3 regions of the Paenibacillus sp. plas6 genome follow, and region 3 is predicted to be linked to each of the others. Evidence: riboswitches for the same ligand, from Rfam matches in the RefSeq annotation. Region 3 holds a riboswitch; each other region holds the start of a gene.
What was found. Region 3 has a riboswitch for thiamine pyrophosphate ahead of thiM (hydroxyethylthiazole kinase). Riboswitches for the same ligand answer to the same signal wherever they lie in the genome.
Positions count from the first base shown of each region.

Region 1: linked by a shared signal. The riboswitch ahead of AC2TDL_RS17975 (ABC transporter substrate-binding protein) and the one ahead of thiM (hydroxyethylthiazole kinase) in region 3 are both predicted to bind thiamine pyrophosphate.
Region 2: linked by a shared signal. The riboswitch ahead of AC2TDL_RS12455 (ECF transporter S component) and the one ahead of thiM (hydroxyethylthiazole kinase) in region 3 are both predicted to bind thiamine pyrophosphate.

Region 1 covers NZ_CM170151.1:4,067,213-4,077,538, forward strand. Annotated here, with positions in the region: gene AC2TDL_RS17965 (LysR family transcriptional regulator) at 1-687, opposite strand, end outside; gene AC2TDL_RS17970 (glycosyltransferase) at 870-1,928, opposite strand; TPP riboswitch at 2,112-2,223, shown strand; gene AC2TDL_RS17975 (ABC transporter substrate-binding protein) at 2,474-3,523, shown strand; gene AC2TDL_RS17980 (thiamine-binding protein) at 3,587-3,886, shown strand; gene AC2TDL_RS17985 (ABC transporter permease) at 3,876-4,649, shown strand; gene AC2TDL_RS17990 (ABC transporter ATP-binding protein) at 4,649-5,395, shown strand; gene AC2TDL_RS17995 (TatD family hydrolase) at 5,477-6,283, shown strand; gene AC2TDL_RS18000 (glucosaminidase domain-containing protein) at 6,460-7,230, shown strand; gene AC2TDL_RS18005 (peptidoglycan recognition protein family protein) at 7,268-7,963, shown strand; gene rsmD (16S rRNA (guanine(966)-N(2))-methyltransferase RsmD) at 8,440-8,991, shown strand; gene coaD (pantetheine-phosphate adenylyltransferase) at 9,002-9,517, shown strand; gene AC2TDL_RS18020 (hypothetical protein) at 9,633-10,326, opposite strand, start outside.
Region 2 covers NZ_CM170151.1:2,751,577-2,761,902, forward strand. Annotated here, with positions in the region: gene AC2TDL_RS12410 (methyl-accepting chemotaxis protein) at 1-19, shown strand, start outside; gene AC2TDL_RS12415 (hypothetical protein) at 99-425, shown strand; gene AC2TDL_RS12420 (arginase family protein) at 672-1,478, shown strand; gene AC2TDL_RS12425 (fructosamine kinase family protein) at 1,517-2,404, shown strand; partial or broken gene AC2TDL_RS12430 (IS1595 family transposase) at 2,532-3,068, shown strand; gene AC2TDL_RS12435 (hypothetical protein) at 3,119-3,274, opposite strand; gene AC2TDL_RS12440 (IS30 family transposase) at 3,472-4,431, shown strand; gene AC2TDL_RS12445 (hypothetical protein) at 4,681-5,067, shown strand; gene AC2TDL_RS12450 (hypothetical protein) at 5,074-5,376, shown strand; TPP riboswitch at 5,533-5,646, shown strand; gene AC2TDL_RS12455 (ECF transporter S component) at 5,729-6,298, shown strand; gene AC2TDL_RS12460 (ABC transporter ATP-binding protein) at 6,357-7,964, shown strand; gene AC2TDL_RS12465 (energy-coupling factor transporter transmembrane component T family protein) at 8,034-8,825, shown strand; gene AC2TDL_RS12470 (TVP38/TMEM64 family protein) at 8,940-9,590, opposite strand; gene AC2TDL_RS12475 (amino acid permease) at 9,881-10,326, shown strand, end outside.
Region 3 covers NZ_CM170151.1:3,431,529-3,441,854, forward strand. Annotated here, with positions in the region: gene lipA (lipoyl synthase) at 1-147, shown strand, start outside; gene AC2TDL_RS15205 (YutD family protein) at 169-978, shown strand; gene AC2TDL_RS15210 (NAD kinase) at 1,064-1,864, opposite strand; gene ylbJ (sporulation integral membrane protein YlbJ) at 1,947-3,026, opposite strand; TPP riboswitch at 3,402-3,520, shown strand; TPP riboswitch at 3,563-3,686, shown strand; gene thiM (hydroxyethylthiazole kinase) at 3,864-4,685, shown strand; gene thiE (thiamine phosphate synthase) at 4,672-5,328, shown strand; gene thiD (bifunctional hydroxymethylpyrimidine kinase/phosphomethylpyrimidine kinase) at 5,370-6,200, shown strand; gene tenA (thiaminase II) at 6,200-6,859, shown strand; gene AC2TDL_RS15240 (globin domain-containing protein) at 7,115-7,498, shown strand; gene AC2TDL_RS15245 (DUF2225 domain-containing protein) at 7,523-8,191, shown strand; gene AC2TDL_RS15250 (hypothetical protein) at 8,308-8,541, opposite strand; gene AC2TDL_RS15255 (YycC family protein) at 8,538-8,726, opposite strand; gene AC2TDL_RS15260 (M3 family oligoendopeptidase) at 8,821-10,326, shown strand, end outside.

The DNA.
Region 1 (10,326 bases), 640 kb from region 3:
CATATCAATGCTGTTTAATTCTATATCTGCATTAATCGTGTAGCCTTGGGCAGCAAACCACACTTCAAGCATATTGCGCGTTAAGCTGCCTGCAGATAACAAAATTAAAGGAAGATTTGTCAGCTGTTGAATCGAGAGCGGTTGCTCATCGCCATAATGTTTTAACTTGCCGCCTGCGACAAAGCAATTTTCAATAGTTTTTAACGGAGTAATGACAACCTCAGAGTCACGAATTGGCTGATAAACAAATCCTACATCAAGTTTGCCTTCCTTAATTTGCTCGACGATTACATTTGTTTGTGACTGCAATAGCTGAATACGTATATCGGGGTATTCAATATGAAATTTGTCCAGTACTGGTAAGATCACATCTTTTATAATTGCACCGTTTGAACCTATGCGAATATAGCCCATCTTAAATTGCTTTAGCATTTGGATAGAGTTCTCTGCTGCTGCAAACTGATGAAAAGCTTTCTCAACATAATCAGCAAGCATTTGACCTTCTTGAGTCAATTTTACACCTTTAGATAATCGAGTTATTAAAGTAACTCCAAGGTTCTGCTCAAGCTGTTTAATCGCATAACTGACAGATGGCTGGGTAATATGTAATTGCTGGGCAGCCTTCGTTAAATTTTTAGTCTTCGATACACTTAAAAAGATACGATACCATTCTGTATTAATATTCATTTGACATTAAACCCTTCTATGACAAAAATAACTATACATTATTTTACTTATTTCATTATTATAGTAATGCTTTCTCGAAAAAACAATGAAAAAGGGTTTATTGATGAGGGATTTGGACCAGGCTTTATGTAATGACTGGCGTTAACTCTAATTTTGCTTGGCTAACGCCAGTCTAAGTTAAATTAATCTTTTAGTAACCCTTTATTTTTATAGTAATTATCGTTATAGACAATACTTGGATGTTTAGGATTTAACTCCTTTGCTTTCTTATGATGCTCGACTGCTTTTTCGTAATCTTTTATTCGGTCATAGCAAACAGTTAGCTGTAAATGAGGTAGCCAGGTTGCTGTAGCAGGGTTATGAAAGCTCATATCAGAATTGTATTGTGAAGTAAATAGTGCTTGGTTGTACCAATAAATCGCTTCATTATATCGTCTTAAATCTGCAAAGATTCCTCCCATTTCACAACAGAAATCTGGACGTGGTGGGGTATATTCTAGTGTACGGAGTAGGCTGCGTAATGCCATATCGTAATTGCCTAGTTTGATATAGCAAAATTTTTTGCGTGAGCAAGCATTAATATTGTCTTCGATCCAGCCTCGTTTGCCATCAAGAAATTTATCATACCACTCAATCGCTTCCTCGTAGCGCCCGTGTTCACGTAACTCATTGGCAAAATAATACTGATCACGCGGCGAAAAAGATTCTCCCTGCTCCAAGCGCGCTAAGTAGATATTGATGTTACGATCAGTTGAATGTCGAATTTTTCGATGGGTAACGGCAACATCGGAATGATACGTTTTTCCATAGACAGCTAAATATTCATGTACTGGACCAATCCATTGAAAATTATTACTTCGCTTTACAAGACGATTACGGCGGTAGCTATAGGTTGGTTTTCCAGCATCATCAAACGCAAGATGGTACTTCATCGTTACTGTATCATAATCAAATCCAGGTTGTTTTTTTAACTCGATTAATTTCTCTAAATCCTCTGGCATAAGCACATCATCTGCGTCGAGCCATAGAATATAATCACTGGTCGCTTGCTTAAAGCTGTAATTACGTGCAGCAGCAAAATGATTAGTCCATTCATAATCATATACTTTTGCGCCAAGTGCGGCTGCAATTTCCTTAGTAGAATCTGTAGATCCAGTGTCTACAATAATGATTTCATCAACGGCAGGCTTAACACTGTTAATACAGCGCTCAAGTACATCTTCTTCATTTTTTACGATCATGCATAAGCTGATAGATATCAACATCATCACCCTTTATATATCAAATTGAAACGTGCTACGTTAAAATCTCCTTGTATTAGTCTATTAACCGTAAAAGCTAAAAGTGCTGGTCAAAGTCCTAAAAATTTAGGGGGTATTCAACCTTAGTTTTATTTGTTATAATGTGGGAAGCTTGACCAATTGAATAGTCACTTCGGGAGCTAAGAATACTTGGCTGAGAGGAGAACTGTTTTGTTCTCGACCGTGATACCTGAACTGGATAATACCAGCGTAGGAAATGTGCACTTGCTAAATCGGCAGTCATTTTCTATGTCGATTTTTATTTTGCCGTATTAATGAAATTTGGCGAAATTCGGCATAGTAAATATGCACTGTTTTGCATGATTGTGGAGAAAAAGAGGAATTCTATTTTCTGCATAATATCATGTGAAGATTGCTTGTTACAGGCATCCTTCCTGGTGTGAAGGATGCCTTTTTTCGTAGGGATGCTCGGTACTAACTGTTCAATTGGACAGCAATAGAAAAAAAGGAAGTGGAGAAGAGAGATGAAAAACGTAGCTTTGAAATCGTTATTAATCACAGCGCTAATTATGCTTTTAGCGGCTTGTGGCAACGGTGGTGCTAACAACAAAGAGCAAAATGTTAAGCAAGCAGAATCTGCAACTAATGTCAACGAGCAGCAAGGGGGAAATGAAGAACTGCAAAAAGTACGCTTAATGCTGGACTATACGCCAAATACGAATCATACTGGATTATATGTTGCACGTGATCTTGGCTATTTTGCTGAGCAAGGGCTAGAGGTAGAATTTATTGCTCCAGCAGATGGTGGTGCAGATGCACATGTTGCATCAGACAATGTTGAGTTTGGAATTAGCTATCAAGAAAACGTCACATTAGCGCGGATTGCTGGTTTACCAGTTGTTTCGCTTGCTGCAATTATTCAACATAATACTTCAGGCTTTGCTTCACCTAAAGCGAAAGGAATTGAAACTCCAAAGCAATTTGAAGGTATGCGCTATGGAGGTTGGGGTTCGCCAATTGAGCAAGCGACTATTGAATCATTAATGATAGCTACTGATGCTGACTTTAGCAAATTAAACATTATAAATATGGGCAACAGTGACTTTTTTTCAGCAATTGAACGTGATATTGACTTTGCATGGATTTTTTATGCATGGACTGGAATAGAAGCTGAGCTACGCGGCGTTGATCTTAATATGATTTATATGAAGGATTATAATGAGAATTTAGATTATTACACACCGATCGTCGTTACGAGCGAAAAGCTAATTGCTGACAATCCTGATTTAGTGAAACGCTTTGTTGCCGCGGTTGCAAAGGGTTATCAGTACAGCATTGACAATCCAGAGGAAGCGGCGGATGTTTTAATTGCAGCAGAGCCAGATTTAAATCCAGAGCTTGTTAAGGCAAGTCAGCAATGGTTAAGTCCACGTTATCAGGATGATGCAAAACGTTGGGGCGAGCAAAAGTTAGAAGTATGGCAAGGTTATGCGAACTGGATGTATAGCAATGGCTTGCTTGAAGGTGAGCTTGAAGCGGAAAAAGCGTTTACTAATGAGTTTTTACCAGAATAATAAGGAATGTTTAAGCTTAAAAGAGGTAATTTAGTTAGAGGATTAGTTAGAGGAGTGATTATGATGGCAAACGCATTGTTAAGTATCCAAATGATTCCTAAGACAAATAACGGTGAAAGTGTAATTCCATATGTTGATCAAGCTATCGCAATTATTAAAGCATCTGGCTTGCCATATCGTGTTGCCCCACTAGAAACAACGATAGAGGGCGATCTAGCTGAGCTATTATCGATCGTTCAGCGCATGCATGAAGCAATGATAGAAGCAGGCTGTCCTGGGGCATTATCGCAAATTAAAATCTCCTATAACCCGCAAGGCGTATCAATGGAAAAGCTATTGGAGAAGTATCCAAATGGACAATAAAAAATCAATTTGGCGGACAATTGTTCCGCCAATTGTTATGATTGCAATTCTTTTTATTTTATGGGAACTTGTCGTTCGAATTGAGCTTGTTGACCGATGGCTCATACCTTCACCAATCGAAGTAATAAAGGAAATAGGGACAGGCTGGGGAAGATTGCAGGAGCATTGGCTTGCCACGATTCGCCTTACCTTGCTTGGGTTTGCTTGCGGGGCTATATTTGGAATTTTACTGGGCATGCTGCTTCATTTTCTACCGTTATTTCGCAATGCGATGTATCCAGTATTAATTTTATCGCAAAATATTCCGGTTATTGTTATTGCGCCAATTATTACAATGTTACTTGGCTTCGGGATATTGCCAAAAATCTTATTAATTACGTTAGTGTGCTTTTTCCCAATCAGTATTGCAATGCTAAGCGGATTAGCCCAAGTTGATCACCATCTGAAAAATTATATGGGGATGATTGGCAGTAATAAATGGCAGCAGTTTCGACATTTAGAGCTTCCTGGCTCATTAAGCAGTTTATTTAGCGGCTTGAAAATTGCGGCATCGTATAGCGTACTGACTGCAGTTGTTGCAGAATGGTTATCCCCTAAAATTGGCTTAGGCGGCTATATGATTCTTTCATCACGTGGCTATATGCCAGAACGTGTTTTTGCTGCAGTAGTATTAATTGTTTTTACAAGTTTGCTAATGTTTTGGTTAGTAGCTTTAATTGAAAAGCTTATCGTGCGCTGGCGCCCTAAGAAGGAGGTTTCCTAATGCTTAAACTAGTTGGAATTAGTAAAGCATTTGTTAATAAAGGAACGAGACATGAAGTTCTGCACAATATTAATCTTACTGTTCAAGATGGGGAATTTGTCTCTATAATAGGTCCTTCTGGCAGCGGCAAAACGACGCTTTTTCAATTAATTGGCGGCTTGCAGCAGGTTGATGCAGGGGAAGTTTGGCTGCAAAATAAAAATATTACTGGAAAAAAGGGGCATATTGCTTATATGCCACAACATGCATCGTTGCTTCCATGGTATACAGTGAAACGCAATGTAGCTTTAGCGTTGCAAATCGCAGGGATTGCTAAGAAGGAGGCGGAAGAGCAAGCTGAACACTGGTTAGCTCAAGTCGGGTTAGCGGAATATCGCGATGAATATCCACATAAGTTGTCTGGTGGAATGAGTCAGCGAGTTTCTTTCTTGCGCGCCCTGTTATCTCCACAGAAGCTGATGCTGCTAGATGAGCCATTTGGTGCTTTAGATGCATTGACAAGATTGCATATGCAGCATTGGCTGCTATCCATTTGGGAGCAGCATCGTCGCTCGGTATTGTTAGTTACGCACAGTATTGAGGAAGCATTATTATTATCTGATCGGATCATTGTATTTTCAGCAAATCCAGCAACTGTGGTTGATGAAATCACAGTACCGTTTGCTCGACCTCGCAATAACGAACTTTGGAGTGACACTCAGTTTAATGAACTGAAACAGCGGATATATGAGCAGTTAGAGGCATGAAAATAATGATTTAATGGCATCAATAGATATTACCGACAGGCTCTTTGAAGTTAAACCGATAAGCTGTGAAAGGAGAATGTAATGTTTAACTATATCGATGCTCACATCCATCTTGAACAATACTCTCCAGAGCAAAGAGAAGTGCTATTAGCTAATGCGCATGTAGCAGGGGTCACTCATATCGTTGCAGTTTCGATGAATTTAGCAAGTTCTCAAGCGATCTATGAGTTAGCTTCCCAGTCTTCAGATGGTCAACAGCCAATAATTGTGCCAGCTTATGGTTTTCATCCTGAACAACCGTTATTATCGACAGAAGCGGAAGAGGAGCTATTGTCTTGGATTAAACAACGCGCTGATGCAGGTGAGACTTTTGCGATAGGAGAGGTTGGACTACCATATTATACGAGACTTGAAGCAAAGGAAAAAGGTGAGCACTTCGATGATAGCGATTATATTCGGCTGCTTGAGCGTTTTATTATAGTAGCTAAGGATCTTAATCGCCCGATTGTGCTTCATGCAGTTTACGAGGATGCTAAAGTTGCTTGTGATTTGCTAGAAAAGCATGGCGTAAAGCGGGCTCATTTCCATTGGTTTAAAGGGGATGAGCCAATTATTCATCGAATGATTGCTGCGGGATATTTTATCTCAATTACTCCCGACGTTATTTATGAACAAGAGATTCAACAACTGGTGAAAGTTTATCCGATTGAGCAAATGATGATAGAAACAGATGGACCTTGGCCATTTGAGGATAAATTTGCTGGTCAAATGACAGAGTCTTCGATGATCGTACAAGTTGCAGAAAAGATCGCTCAGCTAAAGCAGTTACCACTGAAGCAAGTAGCAGAGCAGCTCTATTTTAACAGTAAATCATTTTATTTAGCGTAACATAGCTATTGAAGTTGATTGCCCTTATCGTAAGAAGTTTTACGATAAGGGCTTTTTGCGTATTGGGGATGGGATTGTGCTGATAGCCGTTGCCTCGCTCTCTTAAATACATATGATAGTAGAAATACTAGTTTTATAGTATTGCTAAATACTAGAATGAAAGAGGAGAGGTGGGCATGACAAAGCTATCGCGAACGCAGTTTTTTGCAGCAATTGCTCCGATTGTAATGTTTGTACGTCAACAAGGCTCTCCAATATTCCCTTCCGTTCGTTTGGCACAGAGTTTGCTTGAAACTGGTGGAGATATTCCTGCATGGAATAATCTGGGTGGTATCAAGGCTGGAAGCGGGAAACTAACCAATTATTGGCGAGGGGATGTAGTTATTAAAGATACATGGGAGTATCGTAGCGGTGCAAATATAAAGGAACAAGGAGCATTTCGCGCATATCGTACCCTTTATCACTATTTTAAGGATCAGGACCTTCTGTTTACAAACAGCCGATATCGTAAAGTAGTTGCTGCAAAGACTCCAAATGAGCAGGTTGATCAACTGCAATTAGCAGGCTATGCTACTGACCCTAACTATGCAACAAAGCTTATTGCACTAATAAAACAGCACAATCTAGAACAATACGATTCTGCAACTACAAAGATTAAAGTGCCAAAGACATTTGCTAAATCTCAACTTGTCCCAATTTATGCTGAACAGCAATTTATTGCCTCGGCTTATTATATGGATTATGTCAATTATGTACCTGTTCGCAAAGTAGCTGAATTTTTGGGGGCAACTGTGCTTTGGATAAATAAAACAGTTTTAGTAAACAGCCAACCGATAGAGGTTACCGTAGAAGAAGGAGTTAGCTATGCTAGGGCTAGTCAGTTAAGTTATATATTGAAAATGTCACTAGAGTGGGATAACTATGCTAAAGTTCTTTTTATCAATTAATTATGTGGACTTTAAGCAAATTCAGGAGGATGGTTCAATGAAGGTTAACTATAGAATTGATCATATCCCCATATCGACACCGAATAATCGACGTCCAGGAATCAAGCTTGAAGCGACGACGATTACGATTCACAATACGGCTAACCCTTCAAGTACTGCACGAAACGAACGTGCTTGGTTGACAAATAGATCTAATACTAGAACTGCCTCATTTCATATTGTTATCGATGATAAAGAAGCGATTGAGGTTATTCCTCTTAATGAAGTGGCTTGGCATGCCGGAGATGGAAGTAGTGAGGCAAGCGGTAATCGCACATCGATCGGGATTGAAATTTGTGAAAGCGGGAATTACGAGCAAACTTTAAAAAATGCAGTGGAGCTTATAGCATCGATGCTATATGAGCGGGGGTGGAAAACAGAGCGATTACGCCGACATTATGATTGGAGCGGGAAAAACTGTCCAAGGTTAATGAATAATGATGGAAAATGGTCAGATTGGCATTCATTTGTTGCAAAGGTTAATACTCGCTTGAAAGAACTTGCATCAGAGCAAGGCAATGAGAATGATGAGAACGAGGGAGTGGTAACTATGACAGCGGATGATGCAAATAAAATCATTCGTTTTTTAAGCGCAGCTTATATGGCTACGAGCAGCAAAGAGGCGCGCAATGAATTTCATCGTTTGGCAAATGAACTAAGAAAAGCAAGCGGTCAACAACCTGTTTCAGACTAAAAAATAGCGGGGTCCCTGTTACAGGACCCCTTATCAAAAAAATGGGAGAGGAGAAACCGGATGAAGAGCTTATGGGGAAACGTAAGTCCTCTACACGGTTTTCTGCGACATCTAAGTTTTTTCAAAGATGCCGATGAACATATTGTGGTCGAATCATCTCATAATTATACATTGCTGATAAAAAAATTCAGCTTCGCTTTTACATAAGCTTTAATCAGCAAAAGTAGTATGATACGATAAGATGGATGGGGATGGCAACGAACGTTTTTTTCATGTATGATGAAGTAATCTCCATAAGCAAGTAAAAAATAATACTAACAGATCAGTTGCTGCTAGGGAATTTTATTAAACATGAGTTTTATTAAACATGAGTTAAGATTATGCTTACGAAGTATTTTTTACTTATCATGATCAATTGAATAGGCTGTTCTCAAATTACATTCATGATAATGGAAAAGTTTTGGGAGGAAAGGTTTTTGAGAGTTATTGCAGGAAAGGCTAAAGGCAGAGCTTTAAAAGCTGTACCAGGACAAGGGACAAGACCTACAACCGATAAGGTGAAAGAAGCGATTTTCAGCATGATCGGTCCATATTTTGACGGTGGCAATGCCCTTGATTTATTTGCTGGTACAGGTGGACTCGGAATAGAAGCGTGGAGTCGAGGTATAGATAAAGTCATTAGTATTGATAAAGAAAAGACAAGTATTGATATTATTCGCAGCAATGTAGCAGCAGTAAATGCTGAGTCAGCATTTGAAATCTATCGTAATGAAGCTAGCAGAGCGATAAAAGCTCTTGCCAAGCGCAAAATGGTTTTTGACATCGTTTTTTTAGATCCGCCATATGTAATGACCGATATGGATCAGTGGCTAATCCAAATGCTACAGCTAGAGCTAATAGCGTCTGGGGCGATTGTCGTAATCGAGCATGACAGTAAGGTGAGTTATCCTCAGAGAATTGAAAGCTTAGAGCAAATTCGCCACGCACAATATGGAGATATTGCAGTTTCGATATACAAGAATATTTAGGAGAGATAAAATGAACAATTCAGCACAGAAAAAGCGAGTTGCAGTTTATCCAGGCAGCTTTGATCCAGTTACATATGGGCACCTAGACATTATTCAGCGTGCTGCTCGGCAATATGATACGATTATCGTTGCCGTGTTAAACAATACAAGTAAAAACCCTATGTTTACCGTTGAAGAGCGAAAAGAAATGCTTCGTGAGGTAACGAAGCAATATTCTAACGTTGAAATTGATAGCTTTCGTGATTTACTTGTCCGTTTTATGCGGATGAAACAAGCGAATGTTATTGTGAGAGGAATTCGCTCAGTAACCGATTTCGAATATGAATTGCAGATGGCTTCAACGAATCAAATGCTGGATGAGGGGATTGATACAGTGTTTATGATGACACATCCCAAATACTCATATGTTAGCTCCAGCATGGTGAAGGAAATTGCTAGATTTCATGGAGATGTGTCGCAAATGGTACCGCCAGAAGTGGAAAAGTGTTTGCGAGAAAAATGCGGTCCGCAACGACCATTAAGCTAATTTAATCAAAGCAAAAAAGTAAAGATGATTTGCATCATGGAATTGCCATTCAGTATGCATGCTATTGCAACGTTGGCAATTCCTTTTCATTCATATAAGCTTTCTTATATCATATTTAGTGTCTATTCTTTATGTTTTTCGACAAATGCGTTAGCGCAGCAAAAATAAAGAGCAGCAGACAAATGAATAAGCTTGGAAGCCAAATTTTTGCAAGATTAAACTCTATCGTGGCGCTAGGATGCGTAATATAGAGCGTTGTTTTTGATGCACCTTGCCATCTGTTAAAAATATAGTGTAACGGTTTCCATAACATAACAAGTACGATAAAGCTAAAAACAGCATGTACAATGCGGTAGCGAAGAAAACGAAGCATGGAAACGCCAATTGATGAACAATAATAGCTTACTTGCAGCAATCCGCTTAACCCCGTAAAGCTAAGGCAGGCAGCGATTAAGGCCAGTGCAGTTACGATGGATTGTTGCTGCGAAGACCAGTTCGCAATTGCAAAGCTCCCAATATGCTGCTCTAGCAATGCTTGCTCGATGAACGGCAAACTTGGGAAAAGAAAGCTTGTAATTGGTTTTAGGAAAGCTGCAATCACGGAGGCAAATATAATAAACCCGCCTATAACAAACAGCTTTTGTACGCTGCTGGAAACACTATCTCCCAGTACTCGTCCAAAGCTGCGTCCGTCAAGGCTTTGACCGAATTGTAATTCTGTAAGGAAGCTTAATTTTGCTTTAGGTGTAGCAGCTTGCTCAGTATGGTCTCTAGACTGCCACTGGGCATGGAGAATCATTAAAAGGAAT
Region 2 (10,326 bases), 680 kb from region 3:
AATTAGAAAGTTAAAGTAAAGAGTCTGCTAATGATATTGCCGAGCTGTTAGGCACAATTACAAATGACACTGGCAATATATTAAGAAATTGCGACCATATGAAAGGTGAAATGGATAACCAATTAGCCGGAATAAACTCAACAATAACATCATTTAAAGAAATTGTTGGGGAAATTGAAAAAGTGATTCCTGAAATTCATAGCGCAAATTCATTTGCTAAGGACATTAATGAGGAAAAGGATCATATTTTAGAAAGAGTAGAAAATACATCCGCTATATCACAAGAAACATCAGCTGCAGCGGAGGAAATAGCCGCTTCTTCTGAAGAAATGAGTGCAACTGCTGAAAGTCTGTTTTCTACCGTAGAAAACTTAAGAGATATGGCTAAAGATATGATTCATCAAGTGAATAAATTTAAATTATAGTAATACATATTTAATATGTATTGGCGTAATTGCAAGAGGGGATATGGTAGTGACCCCCTCTTTTTTTATTGGCATGACGTTGTTTTCGGTATTGATTTAATAAAAGCAACTATCTATCTTTTTAATTAGAATGCAAGACTTACTATATAACTATGCAATGATTTAAAGAGCGAGCATTGTTGCTGTCAAGTTCCATTGTACCCCTTATAACCTAAGCCTGGCTTAAATTATTAGGAGTGTGAAGCAATGAAGAGCAAAACAGTAAATAGTGGAATATCCTTATTAAATTTCGACGGTACATTGGAAAAACAACTGTTACTTCAACAATATCCAAACGAATGGATAGATTTTTCTGATTTAAAGGATTGCAATGGTTACTGCTATGAAAAATCTATGCGGAAACTTCAACTTCGCTTACTATCTCGAAAGTATAAAAACATCACTTTTATTGGCAACGGAAACTATCACTATATTACGTATTTATTGTTATCAGATATTGAACAGCCATTTTCACTGGTCCTTTTTGATCACCATACTGACCTTGTACAGGAGATTGACATTCCGTTTATTGCTTGCGGTTCATGGGTCAGTACAGCGCTAAAGGAACTGCCGCTGCTGCAGTACGTTGTCATTATCGGAGCAAATCCGCCTAATCGTAAACAAACTGTTCCCGACAACGTAACAATCATATCTGAGCAAGAGGTAGGTTGCTTGTCTGCGGCGGATATTGTACAGCTTATCCGTTCTGTATTACCTCAATATCCGATTTATATTAGCATAGATAAAGATGTACTTAGTCAGGAAAATGCCGTAACAAATTGGGATCAGGGCAGCATGACTTTGCAACAGTTGCTTAATATTATTCGAGAGCTAAAAGCAACTTATCCGATTATCGGGACGGATATTTGCGGGGAACTGCCGCTAGTTGATGCGTCTCAGTCTGATATTCATATGCAGCATCTGAAAAAAAACGAGATTGCCAATAAGGCAATCGTTGATATAATGCTAGCTGATCAATTTGTTAACTATAAAAATCAGTTTATTTTCTCATAATGGAATAATAAAAAGGCTTAGTTGATGGGATGAATGGAATGATGGATTGGATGATAATAGCTTTGAAGCGGGCTCTTTCGCTTCATCCGAAGGAAGAAATAATCTCAATAAAAGAAGCTCATGGCGGGGACATCGGTCGCTCATATTTTGTTGAGACTAAAGAGCGTAAACTATTTGTAAAGTATCGCACTGATCTTTCCAGCCTTGTCTTTCAGCGAGAAGCAGAGGGACTGGCACTATTACGAGAAGCAAAGGGACTGGCAGTGCCTGAAACGTTTTATGCTGGGGAGATTCCTGGCAAGGAAGGCGGCATGATCGTATTAGAGTGGATCGAGTCGGGGGTTTCTCACCAAGCAACGGAAGAAGAGCTGGGCACAGGAATTGCGGAACTGCATAAAAAACAGTCTCCTAACAGATTTTTTGGACTAGAAAACGATAATTATATTGGCTTGCTTTCCCAACCAAATGGCTGGTGCGATACTTGGCGAGAATTTTATTTGCAGCGACGTCTCTTGCCTATGATTAAATTAGCGGAGGAACGTGGCAGATTGCCAGTCATACGAAAAAAGCGGCTAATGAAGCTTGCGGAATCACTGGAAAAATGGATACCAGCAACAAGCAAACCGTCCTTACTTCATGGGGATCTTTGGCATGGCAATTGGATTAGCGGAGCACAAGGACAACCATATCTCATCGATCCTGCTGTTTTCTATGGGGATCAGGAATACGAAATAGCATTTACGGAATTGTTTGGCGGATTTTCATCCACTTTTTACGCTGCTTATGAAGAAGCATATCCGCTCTCTCCCGAATACGAGGAGCGACGTTCTTTATACCAGCTTTACTATTTGCTTGTCCATTTAATTTTGTTTGGTGAATCCTACGGTTCAGCAGTTGACCGTGTGTTAGTGCATTATGTAGGATAACTTCCAGAAAAAGTGAACTTTAACTACGATGTTACGCCTTCGCTCATTAAAGTTAATGAAGTTATTTATGGAGAGTTAGAGGAAGAAACGATTACATTTTGCAACATGGAACAGCAGCAACAAATAAAGAAACAAGATACTTTTCTTGAACGCATTAGGTAGTCTTGGTATTAATCAACTTCAACTTCAAGGTATTGTTGAGAGTGACGAAACCTTCTTCCGTGAGTCTTTAAAAGGAAAGCGTAAAATTACCTATAGAAAGGCTAAGAAACGTGGAGAAAAAGACGAAAAAAGAGGGATTTCTAACCTTAAAATTGCCGTGGTCGTGGCACAAGACCGTAATGGAAATATTATAGCTACTAATTATAAGAAGTTTGCAAGAATTAAAGGGTTACAACATGAAACAATCAACGAACGACAACAACAACGTGTGAAAAAGGGAATCTACCACATTCAACTTGTTAATAACTTTCATAATCGTCTCAAAGGTTGGATGGAACGCTTCAAAGGTGTGGGTACTCGTTATTTAGATAACTATCTTTATTGGTTTCGTTGGTTAGAACTGAGGAAACATTTAGCATTTGATAAACGTGTAGAACAAATGCTTATTTCAGCATGTCAAAAATCTAACTATAATACTGTTGAAACGCTAAGAAGTGTATAAAAAAAGAGCCACAGGTTAGTGACTCGCTCTAAGTAGTGATTATGTAGTGCCTACGCTTTACATGCATCTACAAATTTTTTCGCCGCTATTAATGACATACCTGTTTCTTCTCTCAAAAACTTCACCGTTTTAACCTCACCGATGGAATTCAATTTCTCTTTTACTGAGGTAATCAGTTTCTCATTATATATTTCAGTATAGTCCATGTAGTAACACCACCTTCTATCTATAATATTCTATACGAATATTTAACCCTTTAGTTTCAATTAAACTGTTTTTGATAGTTTGAAATTCATTTTATATAAGAAAGATTGTAATATGAAGTGCGACACCTAAAAAAATAACTCATGACGAATTCGTGTAGAATGAAGTTACCAGACACCACCTACAAGGAGAACTCGTCATGAGCTATACACATCTTACCATAAACGAGCGTACAAAAATAGAAACATTATTACATTTAGGATGGAGTGCAAGAGCCATTGCACAGCAGATCAAGCGCCACCATTCTACGGTTTCTCGTGAAATACAACGCATGAATAACCACTCTTCTACTTATGAGGCTAGCGACGCACAAGCCGATTATCAGCACAAGCGGATGCAAAGTAAACCAAAAGGAAAGTGGAACAAAGACAGAGCACATTACCTTACTCAAACTCTGGCTGCAACATGGTCTCCAGAACAAATTGAAGGTCGAATGAAACAAGACGATCCTGAGCACGCGGTATCCTTTAAGACCATCTATCGCTGGATTTACCAGGGGAAGCTCGTCCAAGGAAACACCATCTTCTTGCGACACAAGGGAAAGCGTAGAAAGCCTCGTGAAAGCAGAGGTCGCTTTAATCTTGGATTATCCATCAGGCAACGTCCAAAAGAAGTGAAGCAACGTGAAACCTTTGGTCATTGGGAGCTTGATACTGTCGTTTCTAGCCGTGGTAAAAGTAAAGGCTGCTTGGCTACCTTTGTCGAACGAAAAACACGCTATTACTACGCTGTAAAAATGCCTGACCGTTCAGCCTTGTCTATGGAGAAAGCTGTTGCTACGGCTTTAGAAGAACTTGCTTTACCTATGTTTACAGCTACCGTTGACCGTGGGAAGGAATTCGCTTGCCATCAAGCATTGTTAGAAGAACACGGCTTGATGGTTTACTTTGCTGATCCTTATTCATCTTGGCAAAGAGGCAGTAACGAAAATGCCAATGGGCTTCTCAGAGAATTCTTTCCTAAGAAGTTCGACTTAAACACGATAGATCAAGCTGAACTTGAATGTGCTTTAGATTTAATCAACCATAGACCACGTAAATGTCTAGGTTGGAAAACTTCTCACGAAGCGATTATGGACGAGTTGTCGCACTTAGCTTGACAATCTATCATTTTAGTATTAAGTTCCCCATAGTCTTATGCCACGATTAACTGAATGGAAAAATTAGTTTGTGGTTTACTTTATATTAGATATATAATAAAAGTTATATATTGGAAATATATTTTAGAATTATTTGGAAATTGCAATACTATAAATTAAACAGTAATAGATGCAGATGAGAAATAGAATAAATGCTGTTTAATTTCAAGGCCTGTTGTTTGACAAAATACAATTAAGGTGGAGAAAACTATGGGATTTCTATTGAAGGCTTTATCTGTTTTAACTGGTAGTTCTGAAGAAACATTATTAAATGCACGAGCTGAAATGTCAAACAAATTTGGCAGCGGAAGATTAAGCACTGAAACGGAAAGAGAGTATGTATTCGAACAGCTATATTTATTTCTAAAAAACAATGGTATCCCGAGAGAACTTTCCAATGAACCGACAGGTGTAATCATCGGTTTTATTTTAGATTATCTCGTTCAGGACAAAAGAAATGGACGTTTCATACAAGTTACTAATCGAGTGCTGGTAGATTTTTATAATTTTGAGCTTGGCAATACCGATACACTAATAGAAGCATTATTAAAAATGGGAATTGATTTTGAACGATACGTTGAACATAAAGCGGGGTAATGATTGATGAGCGTTTTTTATCCAGCCGATCCGATTAATGATAAACAACTTTTATTAAACATTGTAGCAGTTAACTGGTACAATGAATGCTTAGAAACTGACTTTGAACTATGGCAGGTCCTCTGTAATTTTAACAATCATCAATTAAGAAATTTATTTGATGAAACGATGATGGGCGACTATCGCTTTGCATCATTCGTAAAAAAATCAATTAAGCTATGTTATGGCGGAGGATTTTTTGGTCCTTCTACACTTGCTATGAATAATTTTATTACGGATCTTAGAAAAACGATGAATAGTATGCACTAAGTCTAAGCCATAGCTGCAAAAGCTAGCAAAATTCACTAGAAAGCGTATGGCGCGGACGATAGAATTCAATCTTTTTTTACTTTTTTCGCATAAATATGAATGAATATAGTTGTCAAAAATGAAAAAATGTAGTACTTTATAAACAATCGAATAAGAATTTCCACATACGGGTGCTTGAGGGAATCAGGCTGAGATTGTAGCTGTAGTCCGCTACTGACCGGTTGATCTGATCTGGATAATACCAGCGTAGAGAGGGTGATGGAAGAACGTTTATTTTCCGTGCAATCAAACCGTCTAGCTATGTCTGGACGGTTTTTCTTTTTGTAATTTTGATAAGAAAAGGAGAATGTTGATGAAACAGTGGAAATTTACAGATGTGTTAGTAACGATTATGGTGGGCATCGTATTTGGAGTAATTATGAGATTTTGGGACGACTTTTATACGTTTCTTTCACCTATTTTGCCAACATTGAAGCAGCTAGTTTACGGAATGTGGTTTATGGTAGGTCCGTTTGCGTTTCTGCTCATTCGCAAACCGGGCGCCTCTTTGCTTGCTAGCTTAGCAGGTGCTGGGCTGTCTGCTGTTATAGGACACGGTGTAGAAGTATTAATATACGGGTTTGTCCAAGGGCTGGCTGCCGAGCTATTATTTGCAGCATTTCGCTACAAATCGTATAACATCGCAGTAGCGGGAATTGCAGGAGTGATGTCTTGTTTAGGAAGTTTTTCGCTCGATCTGTATTACGGCTATGCGGATTTGGAAGCCTGGGCGCTAGCTGTGAAATATGGATTAAGAGTGGTAAGCTCGTTTATTTTCACTGGTATATTCGCTTATTACATTATTAAGGCGCTTGAAGCTACTAAAGTAACGAACTTAATTCGTCCTGTTTCTCCAGATGAGTATAAGCAACTAGATCAGTAATTGATTACTTCCGATGCAAGGGGGATCTAGCGATATAGCTAGGCAAGGAGGAACAAACATGATAGTTGCAAATAGTAAATCTCAAGAAATTCCTGTACACGAAGGAAATCGTGAGGTTCGTGAGCCCCAAAATGTGGGTAATTCTTTATCGAACAATATGATTATTCATGATTGCGACATCTGCCTTAGTGTAGAAAATTTGCGGTTAAAATTTCCCGGGGAACCGAACATTTATTTTCAAAATTTAACCTTGCATATTCCTCAAGGACAAAAAGTGCTTATTTTAGGTCCAAGCGGTTCAGGAAAATCTACGTTATTGCAGGTGCTGTGCGGCTTAATTCCGAATTCCATCGAAGTGCCGCTGAAATATAGCCATATTCAATTGCCTGAATCGTGGGGATTTGTATTTCAAGACCCGGATACTCAATTTTGTATGCCCTGTGTGGACGAAGAGCTTGCTTTCGTGCTAGAGAATCTACAAGTGCCGCGACAAGAAATGGAATCGCGGATGCGTGAGGTGCTCGCTTGGGTAGGGCTATCGCTAGATAATCTTCATATTCCGATTCAAAAATTGTCCCAAGGGATGAAACAAAGACTAGCATTAGCCTCTGTATTGCTATTAAAGCCAATGACTGTGTTTTTGGACGAACCTTCGGCTTTACTGGATCCAGAAGGCACTGAGCAAATTTGGGCAGCGATAAAACATTCGCTAAATGATCGTACAGTAATCTTGGTTGAGCATAAAATTGACGCGATTTTAGACTGGATCGACAGAATCATCATGTTGGATGAACAAGGGCGACTTCTTGCAGACGGCACGCCGAGCGAGGTGTTTCGTTCTCATAAATCAGCATTAGTCCGGTATGGAATATGGTATCCTACAGTTTGGGACGAATATTTGGAATCATCCCGTTGGAAAGAGATCAAGGCGAATCGGCAACAAGCGGGTCTTTCTCTTATTGCTTGCAGCGATAATAGTTGCTCGGTCAACGAATCAATTTTGTCATTAGCACAATTTGATGCGTATCGTGGCAAACAATGCAAGCTGCACATCGATATGGCAAATATCGCTGCACAATCTTGGATTGCCGTGACGGGTGAAAATGGTGCAGGAAAAAGCACACTATTACTTGCTTTAGCACAGTTAATTTGGACTGCGGGGAAATATATTTTGCATGGGAAAGAGTTTTCTGAGCAATTGAAAAAACGTCATGTGCCAGAGGGAATAGCGCTGGTGTTTCAAAATCCAGAGATGCAGTTTGTGGCAGATTCTTTATTCGATGAATTAGCATTACCTTTAGTCAAGGAAGGAAAAAGACAGGAAGAAATTGCTGTGGAAGTACAGCGGCTGCTTACATATTTCCATATGGATCATCTCGATCCCCAGCGGCATCCGTATGACTTATCTTTAGGGCAAAAGCGCAGATTGAGCGTAGCAACGGCAATGTCTAGACAGACATCCGTGTTGCTGCTGGATGAACCGACATTCGGACAGGATGCACGCAATACGTTTGCGATTTTAGAATATTTAGAGCAGCTAAGAGTTAATGGGAAAACTATCGTTATGGTGACGCATGATCGGCGCGTGGTCGAACATTTTGCCACTGAAGAATGGGTCATTGAAAAAGGGCGTTTAAAGGAAATACGCAAGATTTGGCGCTCATAATTGTGCAGCAAAGGATGACAAGGTTAAGCGTGACGTCCTTTGCTGACATTACAGGACAATGGAGGGAGAATGACGTTGTTCGAATGGTTTGCACCACAAAGAATAACATGGTTGCACGAAGCAAATCCTGCATGGAAAGGTTTGCTAATGTTTTTAACGATGCTGGTGCTATTTTTCTGTCGTGACCTTAGCTTTATAGTAGTTATGGCATTTTTATACGGCGTGTTTTTATTTATATTTAGCGGAATTTCTTATCGTAAATTGCTGCTTCTTTGCTTGCCTTTTCTGCTTACATTTTTGTCTTCTTCATTAACATTAGTTTTATTTGGTAAAGGGGAGCATGTGCTGTGGCAATGGGGGATAATTAAGATCTCTGAAGAAAGCGTGAGATCGGGACTAATTATTGGAACGAAGTCGCTAGCTATTGGGATGATTAGCCTCGTGCTTCTGTTAACGACTCGTCCAGTATTATTATTTTATGCGCTAATGCAACAATTTCGCTTTCCTGCCAAATACGCATACAGTTTTCTCGCTACAGTAAGATTAGTGCCAAACGTTATTGAAGAGTGGCAAACGAGGTCGCACGCCTTGAAGGTAAGAGGGATAACCTTTTCCAAAGGGATAAAAGGCATTTACGAAAGGTTAAAGCTTTACAGTGTGCCGTTGTTTGCTCAAAGTATTCGTCGGGCGCAGCGCATGGCGATTGCTATGGAAGCAAAGCAGTTTCGTATGGATCAATCGCGAACGTACTATTATAAGACGTCCTACTCCAAAATTGATGCCTTTTTAACTCTGTTTGTTTGCGCTACATTGCTAGTAGCATTGTCGGTATCTTTACTAATGAGTTATCAAAACATATGATTTTTACAAGCCTTGATTTCACTGAGTTTTTTCAGTGAATCAGGCTTACCCAGTTGTTAATACAGATGACAGCCCACGATATTCCGTTGAACTATATAGGAGTTAGTTATTTTTTTATTTGTTGCTTGCATTTTTTTTAATAAATTTCCGAACAACAATAATTGCTATAAATGCAATGAGTAAATAGAAGATATACTTATATTGCTGTGATACTGAAATAATCTCATATGAGATAGAGGCTAATACAAAACCATAGATCATATTGCCGATTGTTGTAGCGAAAACAAAATGAGAAATTTTCATTTTACTTAAGCCAGATACGATGTTAATTAAATTGGTCGGTAAAAACGGAAGTATACGACCTGATAGAACAAATAAAAAGCCGTTTTTATTAATTTTTTGCTCATATTTTTTAAATCTGTCTGAGTGAAAGAAACCTGCAAAAAAATAACGAATGGAAAGAAAGATCGAAGTACTGCCAACAACACTGCTAAAGGTGCTAAATAAATAACCGCACCAAAAACCAAACAATGATATATTAATTGTAATGACTACAATTAGTGGAATAAAGGTAAATAAATTTTGCAGTAACATTAAAACCATCATAAAGCAAATCACGATAGGCAGATTATTATGAGCAAGTTCTAAAATAAACTGCGGTGATAAATCAGATACTGAAATCCCGCTTTGATAAAGAATAAACAATAACCCTAATAAAATTAGGGCAAAAATCGTTCCACGCAAGTATAATGCTCTTCTTCTCATGATGTTTTCCTCGCTTGATTTAACTACTTAATATGCCAGCCATTATCTTATCATGCTGCAAAATGGCTTACAAGAAAAATGCCGCTATTATCTCAATATATAGCCATGTAATTAGGATATTGAGGCTAAAGAAATGAAAACCAATTTAAAACTATTTGATTAGATCAAGGGCTATGTTAAAATAAATTGGATAGTATGAGTTAATCGTCCTTATGGTTAATCCAAAGGGCGATTTTGTTTTTTGAAGTGCAGCAATCGGAAAATTAATGGTTGGGGTGTTAGAAGAAGTTATGAGTGAAAAACAGCAAGATTCGCAGCTTAAACGTGGTTTAAGTAACAGGCATATGCAATTAATTGCGTTAGGCGGTTCAATTGGCGTCGGTTTATTTTATGGATCGAGTTCTACGATTCAAATGGCTGGTCCATCAATTTTACTCGCCTATTTAATTGGCGGCTTAGTCATTTTTACAATTATGAGGGCGCTTGGTGAAATGGCTGTAGCTGAACCGATTTCGGGTTCATTTAGTTCATATGCTAATAAATATTTAGGTAACTTTGCAGGATTTTTAACTGGCTGGACTTATTGGTTCATGTGGATTGTCGTCGGCATGGCAGAATTAACGGTAGTCGGTGTCTATATAAACTATTGGTTCCCTGATATTCCGCAATGGGTTACTGCGCTGGTTGTTCTTGTCGTTATGACGCTTGTTAATTTGGCAAATGTAAAAGCATATGG
Region 3 (10,326 bases):
CTTGTTCGTAGCTCATACCATGCCCATGAGCAAACTGATTCAGCTTATGCTTCTATGGCAGCCGATGCATCCCATCAAGTTGTGTCCGAAGCAACAGAAGGTGCTGTTACTTCCCGATCTGGCGCTTGCTCTAATATTGTGATTTAAAGTCAGAGGAGAGGTGCACGAGTGGCAATTATTCATATCGCAGGAAATACGTATGAGTTAATTATGGAAAATCGTAATGGCTGGAATGTTGAAGCTTTTCGTAATCGTTATAGCGAGGTTTTAGAGCGTTATGATTATATTGTTGGAGATTGGGGCTATAATCAGCTTCGATTAAAGGGCTTTTTCAGAGACGGCCATCAAAAAGCAACTAAAGACTCCACGTTTTCTTATATTACAGATTACCTTAATGAGTATTGTAATTTCGGCTGTGCTTATTTTTTGCTGGAGAAAAAAAATAAGGACGAGTCGATTAACGATGGCGAGGAGCATATTTATCTCCAAGAACCAGAATATACAAGAACCTTACCGACGATTGTAACCAAGGAAAAGGAAAGTAAGGATTCTAAGCAAAAAGATTCGAAGGAGATGAAAGAAGCTAAAGAAGCTAAGGATGAAAAAGACGGAAGTGACTCAAAGGAAGTAAAAACAAAATCTACTTTGCTGGATAGCTTCGATGACGAGCTCAGCTCTTTAAATACAAAGGAAGCTGCCAATCGCAGCAAGCGCTCCGTTCAACGTGAAAAAGGCGGGGAAGAGAACGGTGCTGAGAAGTCTCGCTCACGTAACCATCAACGCTCTCGTAGCAATCAACGTCAACAAGCTAAGGCTCAAGTCGATGATGCGATAGAGAATGAGTTGGACAATGGAAGCAAGAAGGAAGGAAAGCTTAAGCGAAAAGATAATTTTTATCGTAAGGGCAATCGTCCTCAAGATAAAAAAAACAAAGGCAACAGACATCAAGCTGAGCAATTAAATTCTAGCAACAGCTAACAATACCACAATTGCATTTCTCAATTAAGAAAGGGATGCTTAGAGCATTTGTTACAATGCTTCTAGGCATCCCTTATTGATTATATTAATTTAGTGAGTCGATCCCAATAAACGCATTGCGAACACGATTCCAGAATGGGAACGGTCTGTAGCGGGCAAATCTAACTTTTTTAGAAGCAACCGCACATTTTATTGAGATAACATCATCAAACATTTTACCAATATGATCCACATTAATTTGAATTTTTTGCTGTTTCATACAAATGATATCGCAGTAATGGTGCTTTGGCAGCAATACAGACGAACCAAGCGTTCGATAAACAATGTTGTTAATCGAGGCGATTTCAGTGATCTGCAAAGATTCAATAGTTGGATGAACAATCGATCCTCCCAAGCTTTTATTGTATGCAGTGCTACCGGTAGGAGTAGAAATAACAATGCCATCTCCACGAAACATTTCAAACTGCTCACCATTAATATTCACTTGTGCGACCATTGTATTGTCGACGCCTTTAAGCGTAAACTCATTTAGCGCATAGTACTGATAAGTGCCTGATTGCGTAACAAGCTCAATATTTGCTAATGGGTACTGAACGATATTCGGTTCAATAGTACTCATTTTCTCTACAAGTAGCTCCAGCTCATGAGGCTTCCAGTCGGCATAAAAGCCAAGATGTCCAGTATGGATTCCGACAAAAGCAACATGCTCAATTTGATCTAAATAATAATGGTAGGCTTCCAATAACGTTCCGTCTCCGCCAATGGACAGGACAATATTCGGCTTTTGCTGATCCTGCTGAAGACCTTTTTCACTTGCGAGTTTGATGAAGGATTGCGCTAATTCCTTGGATAAAGAGTCTCCGCGATCGATAACAGCATATTTCAATGTAATAAGCTCCTTTACATGTTCCTTGTACATATAAAAGCATAGCTGAAATGAAAGCAATGTTCAAGGTGTAATAACTTCTTTAGCTGGGTCCTAGCCAATTCCAAAGGAGATACAATAAAATGACCGAAACAATGCAGTGCAGAAGCCGAGCAAATAGAAAAGGAGTATATCGTATCGAGGTGTGACTTAATATACTGGCAATTTGCGCATGCACTGAAAGTCCGCCCCAAGAAAGCACTGCAACAGCGAGCGCTGCTTGATGCTGCAAAGGAAGTGCAGTTAAACTGGCTTGTTGCGCACCAAGCGTAACTTCAAATACGCCTGGAATAATGCCTTCTGCTATGAGCGGAGAAATTCCCAGCAATTGAAACAAATGCTCTAATGCAACAATCATCGTTGCTAAAAGTTTAGCATCAGACAATAACTGAAGAACGACAGAAAAGAACACGACTAATCCGCCAACAACAATCATTAGACGTAACGCAGAATTGATTGCTTGATGAATAATGACAGCCAGCGATCGGCCATCCAGCAGTCTTGCCTCATGCATCGCGTGCAGAGCTTGATGTAGCAGGCTGCGTTGATATTGACCAGCAAAGCTTTTAGTTGCTAACTTATTGAATGCCTTCTTCTCTTCTTCGCTTACATCATGAAACCGCATAAGAATACCTACAATTAATGCCCCAATATAATGAGCAGCAGCTAGGATAACTGCCAGTTTTGCCTGTCCAAAGAAGCCAATTGAAACCGCACCAATTAAAAAAATCGGGTCAGAGGAGGTGGTAAAGGCTACTAAGCGCTCACCTTCACGTCGATTTAGTAAGCGTTGCTCATATAATTGGGCTGTTAACTTTGCTCCAACAGGATAACCAGAAATATATCCTAGCGTAACGACAAAGCCGCCAATGCCAGGAATACGAAAGATTGGTCGCATTAACGGATCTAAAATTTTTCCGAAAAAGTGCACTACACCGAAGCCAAGCATAAGTTCAGATATAACAAAGAAAGGAAATAGTGCAGGAAATAAAACTTCCCACCAGATGGCTAAACCACGTAACGAAGCGCTTAGTGCCTGCTGTGGAAAGAGAAGCATAAGTAGGATGATTATTGACGATAATATACCAAGCAAACTTAATGGTCGGAACAGTATTTTTAACATACGGGTACATCCTATTCTCTTAATTTTTAATTCTTATAAATATATATGAAATAGGAGGTACAAGCATGCCGCTTAGCTAACAATCAATATTTGTAATGTAAACGTAATACAAATTGACCACTAAACAATGACGAAATGTGATATACTAAATATATATGAGATGATGGAGTGATGATCATGGCCATTCTGACAGGTATTCTAGTATGCGCGTTTGTATATGTGATCAGAGAAGCAGTATCCTCCCCAGCAAATAATAAAGATTATGATTATAAATAAAGTTGTAAATTTTACAAGTTTAGATAGCCAGTTCTGCTATGGTGCAGAGACTGGCTTTTTTATTTCTCTTGAAAAATAGTAAAATTGCCAGTATAATACAAATTATTGCAGGGGAGCTTGCAGACATGATCGTCTTACAGGCTGAGAGGAAGGTGAAGCCTTCGACCCTTTGACCTGATGCGGATAATGCCGCCGTAGGAAGTCGTCGATGAACTATTTTCAGGAGGCGCTCCCAAGGTGTCTCCTTTTTTAATTGAATAGAGATTTGGCAGGGGAGCTTGCAGACAAGACAAGATTGTCTTAACAGGCTGAGAGGAAGGTGAGACCTTCGACCCTTAACCTGATGCGGATAATGCCGCCGTAGGAAGTCATCGATGGAGTTTTTCATAGGAGGCACCCGAGGTGTCTCCTTTTTTTTGCTACTGAAGGTGCATAGAATCCAAGGTCATTGGAACAAAGTAAGACGCTTTTCTATCTTGTTTTGCTGTAAAAGAGGGTCATGTTGCAATGTTCTGATTGCAAGTAATCTTCAAATCTCAAATTGATAGAGGAGTGTATGTAATGTTTGAAATTTTGCTAACTAACGTTCGTAAGACTGGTCCGCTCGTCCACAATATTACAAACTATGTGACCGTCAATGATTGTGCCAACATTGTGCTCGCTTGTGGGGCATCTCCGATTATGGCAGACGATGTGAAAGAAGTTGCGGAGATTACTGCAATTTGTGGCAGTCTTAATATTAATCTCGGCACGTTAAACGAAAGTACCTTTGCCGCTATGCTGGCTGCAGGAAAAAAAGCAAATGAATTGGCACATCCCGTTGTCTTTGATCCAGTTGGTGTTGGTGCCTCAAAATTGCGTACAGATTCAGCCTTTAAGCTGCTTGAGGAAGTTCAATTCACTTGTATACGCGGGAATATTTCAGAAATTAAAACATTAGCTCATGGCAGTGGAACGACCAGAGGAGTCGATGCTGATGCAGCTGATAAAGTAACGGATGAGAATTTAGACGAAGCGGTTAGTTTTGCAAAAGCATTTGCTCAAAAACATAGAACGGTTGTAGCTATAACTGGTGCAATCGATATTGTTGCCAATGAAAACCAAGCATACTGTATTCGCAATGGTCATCCTATAATGTCCTCGATAACTGGTACTGGTTGTCAGCTTTCAGCTTTGATAGCATCGTTTTTAGCAGCAAATCCACAGCATCCTTTACAAGCAACTGCAGCGGCGGTTTGTGCGATGGGCATAGCAGGAGAACTTGCTCATTTGCGACTATCCCCTATGGATGGCAATGCATCTTGCAGAAACTATATCATTGATGCCATTTATAATTTAACACCGACACAGTTGGAGAAAGGTGCAAAGTATGAAGTGCGATAAGAAACATATGTTACTTTATGCAGTTACAGATCGAGCCTGGGTCGGTAAGCAAAGTCTGTATGAGCAAGTAGAATCTGCCCTGAAAGGTGGGGTTACCTGTGTGCAACTTCGTGAAAAAGAACTCGGCTATGAAGCGTTTTTGGCAGAAGCGCTAGAAATAGCTGACCTCTGTAAGCAATATGGTGTTCCTTTCTTTGTTAATGACAATGTGGAAATTGCTATTTCGTGTAATGCAGATGGGATTCATGTTGGCCAGGGGGATATGAACGTTTCGCAGGTTCGGTCTTTAGTTGGTGACAGAATGATGATTGGTGTGTCGGTGCATAACGTTGAAGAAGCTTTAGAGGCTGTTCGTAACGGAGCAGATTGCCTTGGAATAGGTGCTGTCTTTTCTACTGCTACCAAGCAGAATGCAAAAGCTGTAACTCTCCAGACACTTCGCGATATTTGTCATGCCGTAGATCTTCCAGTAGTTGCGATTGGTGGGATTAACAAAAGCAATATGCTGCAATTAGCAGATTCTGGGGTTGATGGAGTGGCCTTAGTTAGTGCTATTTTTGCTGCCGAGGATATTGAGCATGAATGTCGCGAACTTCGCAAGCTGGCTGAGCTGACTGTCAATAGACATAATACCGTTTCTTAAGGAATCATTTACTTGTAAATTATAAGGCAAGGAGAATGAGTATGAGAACAGCATTAACAATTGCTGGCAGTGATTGCAGTGGAGGCGCTGGTATTCAAGCCGATCTAAAAACGATGACAATGAACGGAGTTTACGGGATGAGTGCAATTACTGCCTTAACTGCACAAAATACAACAGGAGTAACCGCTATTGTTGAAGTATCTCCGCAATTTTTGCTGCAACAAATAGATATGATTTTTACAGATATTGTTCCTGATGCAGTAAAAATAGGGATGGTTTCGAATTCGGAGCTAATGGAAGTTATTGCTGAGCGCCTAATTTATTATAAAGCAAAAAACGTTGTGCTTGATCCAGTTATGGTTTCTACTTCTGGCTCTAAGCTAATGCAGGATGATGCAATTGCTATGCTAAAAGAAAAATTGCTGCCGCTAGCGACTGTTATCACACCTAATATACCAGAAGCAGAAGTGCTGTCTAGTATGAGGATTGAGGATGAGGAGGATATGATGGTTGCCGCACAATGGATTAGCGAAGCTTACAAATGCTCGGTTTTGCTAAAGGGTGGCCATGGCGTCAATGATGCCAATGATCTGCTTTATGCCAATCAGAAGTTGCAATGGTTCCGTGGCAAGCGAATTGAAACTTCGAATACGCATGGAACTGGCTGCACGCTATCGAGCGCAATTGCTGCCAATTTGGCAAAAGGCTTTGAGCTATCTGCTTCTGTGCAGCGGGCGAAAAATTATGTTACCGGTGCTTTAGCTGCTATGCTCAATCTTGGACAAGGAAATGGTCCAATACATCATACATTTCATTTAACTGGTGAGTTTGCATTAGAAAATAATTTAAGTCATATAGGAGAACGATTTTAATGAAAACTGTGGATAGATTGTTAGATGCAGCTAAAGACATTTGGCAACAATATAATAAGCACCCCTTTGTTATGGGAATCCAAGACGGGACACTTTGTAAGGATAAATTTCGACATTATATTATTCAAGACTCTCTTTACCTTGAGGACTATGCGAAGGTATTTGCAATTGGTGTGGCAAAAGCGAAAAGCCTAGAAACGACTAAATTGTTTGCCAAATATATTTCAATCATCAATGGAGAACTGGACATTCATCGCGGATATTTAAACAGACTTCATGTAACAGAGGAAGAGATTAATAATACTCCTCGCTCATTAGATAATCTCTCCTATACCTCATATATGCTGCGAGTTGCATATGAGGAGGGAGAGGCGGAAATTTTAGCTGCGATTCTTTCTTGCGCTTACAGCTATGAGATCATTGCCAAAACAATACTTAAAAATAATCCTGCTTCTATTCATCATGATTTTTATGGAGATTGGATAAAAGGATACAATTCTGAGCGTTATTCAGAAGATAATGCTTTGCTGTTAAATACACTGAATACGCTGACGGAGCATTACACCGAAAAGCAGATTAAGCATTTAATCGATGTGTTTGTTGCCTGCTCCCGCTATGAATTAGCGTTTTGGGAAATGTCTTGGAATTTATCCGTGTAAGTTACTTCAAATTAAGTAGGATTTGGACTATTTAGATTGCATATTTGAATACAAAACAGCCCTTGATATAAGCAGTTGCTGCCTTTTTCTGTTAACGATTGGGTGAACGGGCAGCTGGATCGCATTGTCAAGGGCTTATTTGTGACTATAGACTTAATTTTGTGTAAAAATATTAATTTTATAGACCTAGTCAATCTTAAATTTTATTTATTGCTATGATATAATGATCACAAGATTGACGTAGGAGTGATTTAAATGTCGCATCAAAGTACATACGAGCTTATTGGAGGAGCTGCAACAATACGTCAAATCGTTGAAGCATTCTATCCTAAAGTGCAACAAAATCCAGAAATAGGACCACTTTTTCCGCAAGATATTAATCCAGTAAAGGAAAAGCAGTATCTATTTTTGACTCAATTTTTTGGCGGACCTCCACTTTATACAGAGCAATATGGACATCCCATGATGCGAGCACGTCATCTGCCTTTTGCAATAACTGAAAAAAGAGCAAAGGCGTGGCTTAGTTGTATGAAGGAAGCACTAGAGGAAATTGATCTTCCCTCTTCCACTAGGACTTTAATCCTAGACAAGCTAGCTGGCCCGGCATATCATTTCATTAACAGCGAAGAAAATGGTTAACAGCGATGAATAGGAGTGTGGCTTATGGAGCCGATTTATATCTCAACGACAGAATGTCCTTGTTGCGAAATTACATTTAATATTACGAGGGTTAGACCCAGCTTTAAAGGTCCGTATCGAACAGACTCAGATTTTTGTGGCTATTATAAGCATGGTATTAATCCCGACTATTATGTAATTAGAGTTTGTCCGCAATGTGGTTATGCATTTTCAGAAAACGGAAAAAAAGAGTTAACTGATGAAGAAAAAGCATTGTATTTTGATCAAATCGGCAGACATTGGAAGGAACAATATTTTCATGGAGAGCGTACGGCTAAGCAAGCACTTATTACTTACAAGCGTGCATTAATGATTGCTCAGTTAATTAATGAGAACCCACGTGTTATTGCAGGGTATCTCCATCATATTGCATGGCTTTATCGTGAACTTGGAGATGTTGCAAACGAGCAGCGCTTCTTACAGTTTGCCTTAGAGGAATATATTACTGTATATCAGCATGAAACCGACAGTGAATCAAATGCTAGATTGCTGTATCTTATCGGCGAGTTGAACAGTCGAGTAGGAAATTATAATGAAGCTATCAAATGGTTTTCACGAGTTGTAAACGATCAATCTATTATGGATGCAGGAATGATACGTGCAAGTCGTGAGCGTTGGAAAGAAGTTGCTGAGCAAGCAAGAATGGCTCAATAACAGAAGATTGCATCAATTTAATAACTAAAGCCAGCTGGCTACTTATAGTGAAAAAGCAGATAAAAAAGCTACAGTATTTTGAGAGGACGCTTCTCTCATACTGTAGCTTTTTTACCTTATTTACGAACTGGACTATCAGCAAGCAAGTAATCGTCATCGACATCAACGATCGTCAGCTTTTCATAACAACAAGGAAATACGAGCAGTTTTTTCTTCCCAGATTGAATGTCGGGAATTTCTTTCCTTTTTAATGGCAATAATATTTGCTCGGAATAACAAAATGGGCATTGTTCTGCGTAATAATCATTTCGAATAACTTGATAAGGCAGTGTATTTTTAAATGGAATCATGCTTCTGACTCCTTCGAATGGTTAGAGTGCGAAGGTTCAGAGTTTGCTTCCTGAGCTTGTTGCTTTGCAAGTTCGGCAAGCTTCGCCATTAGGATATGTCTTGGTGTATGAACGAGCTGCTCTACTGGAATCTTTAGTTGTTGAGCTAGCTTCATTGCTGTTTCTGGTGACATTTGCTTTAGCATAGCGTCACACCTCCAATGATTTTGGTATACTTATTGTTATACACTTAACTAGCTAGAATCGCAATGACCATGTTAATAAGAAAAGAGGGATACGATGAGTTATTCATTAAAATGGGAACTGGATAGCATATATTCGGGCGGCTCCAATTCCACACAGCTGAATGAGGAATTAGTTGCTGTCGAGGGACAGATTGCAGAACTGAAACAATTACTAAAGCAATCCGGTGAAATTACATACGAAAACTTAGTTAAGCAAGTGTCACTAGTGCAAGACATACTAGCAACCTTACGGGAAACGGAATCATTTATCTCTTGCCTTATGGCACAGGATATGTTTGATAAGCGTACAGTTCAGCTCAATGATAGATTAAAGGGGATAAATGCGGCATATACAGCAGTATTAAATTTATTTGATGCTCGGATAAGTACAATAAAAGATGATGAGTGGGAGAGATTTTTGTCACAGCCAGAGCTAGCTCCTATCGCATATAATGTTAATGAGCGCAGAGAGCTAGCGCGTCACAAGATGGCTCCTGAACTGGAAGCTCTTGCTGCAGATTTAGCAATTGACGGTTATCACGGCTGGGGGGATTTTTACAATACGATCGTCTCTCGTACCAATTTTAAGCTTCCTGATGGCTCTGTATTGTCTGCTGGGCAAATGTCCAATAAACTTGACGATATTGATCGCAGTGTACGTGCGGCTGCCTTTCAATTATGGGAACAGGGCTGGAGTGAGCAGGCAGATTTATGTGCAGATACATTAAATCATCTGGCAGGATTTCGTTTAAAATGGTATCAAAATCGTAACTGGCACTCCTATCTTGAGGAGCCTTTGCGCATGAATCGCATGAGCAAGGAAACATTGGATGCGATGTGGCAAGCAGTAGATCGTGGTAAAAAACTATTAATTCCTTATTTTGAGCGAAAAGCAAAGTTGCTTGGAGTAGACAAGCTTTCTTGGCATGATGTGGAGGCACCGCTTCCATTAGCGGCTTCAAGCAGCAAAATGAGCTATGATGAAGCGGCACAATTTATCATTGAGCAGTTTTCGAGCTTTAGTGATGAATTAGCCGACTTTGCCAAAGAGGCTTTTGAAAATCGTTGGATTGAAGCTGAGGATCGAGCAGGTAAGCGCCCTGGAGGCTTTTGCACTGCGTTGCCAAAAAGCAAGCAAACACGGATTTTTATGACTTTTTCAGGCTCAGCCTCTAATGTCTCAACATTGGCGCATGAACTAGGTCATGCCTATCATCAGCATGTGATGAAGGATATGCCGGTTTTAACGCAAGAGTATGCAATGAATGTGGCAGAAACTGCATCTACATTTGCTGAAATGATTGTAGCCGATCAAGCTCTGTTAAGAGCGCCTAGTCGTGAGGAAAAATTAGCGCTACTCGATGATAAGTTGCAGCGTGCAATTGCATTCTACATGAATATACATGCTCGATTTATTTTTGAGTGTGATTTGTATGAGCGACGTAAAGAGTCTCCGTTAACGGTTGAGACGTTGAACGAGCTAATGGTTGCAGCACAGAAGCAGGCCTACTTAGAGCAATTGGCTGACTATCATCCACATTTTTGGGCAGCTAAGCTACAT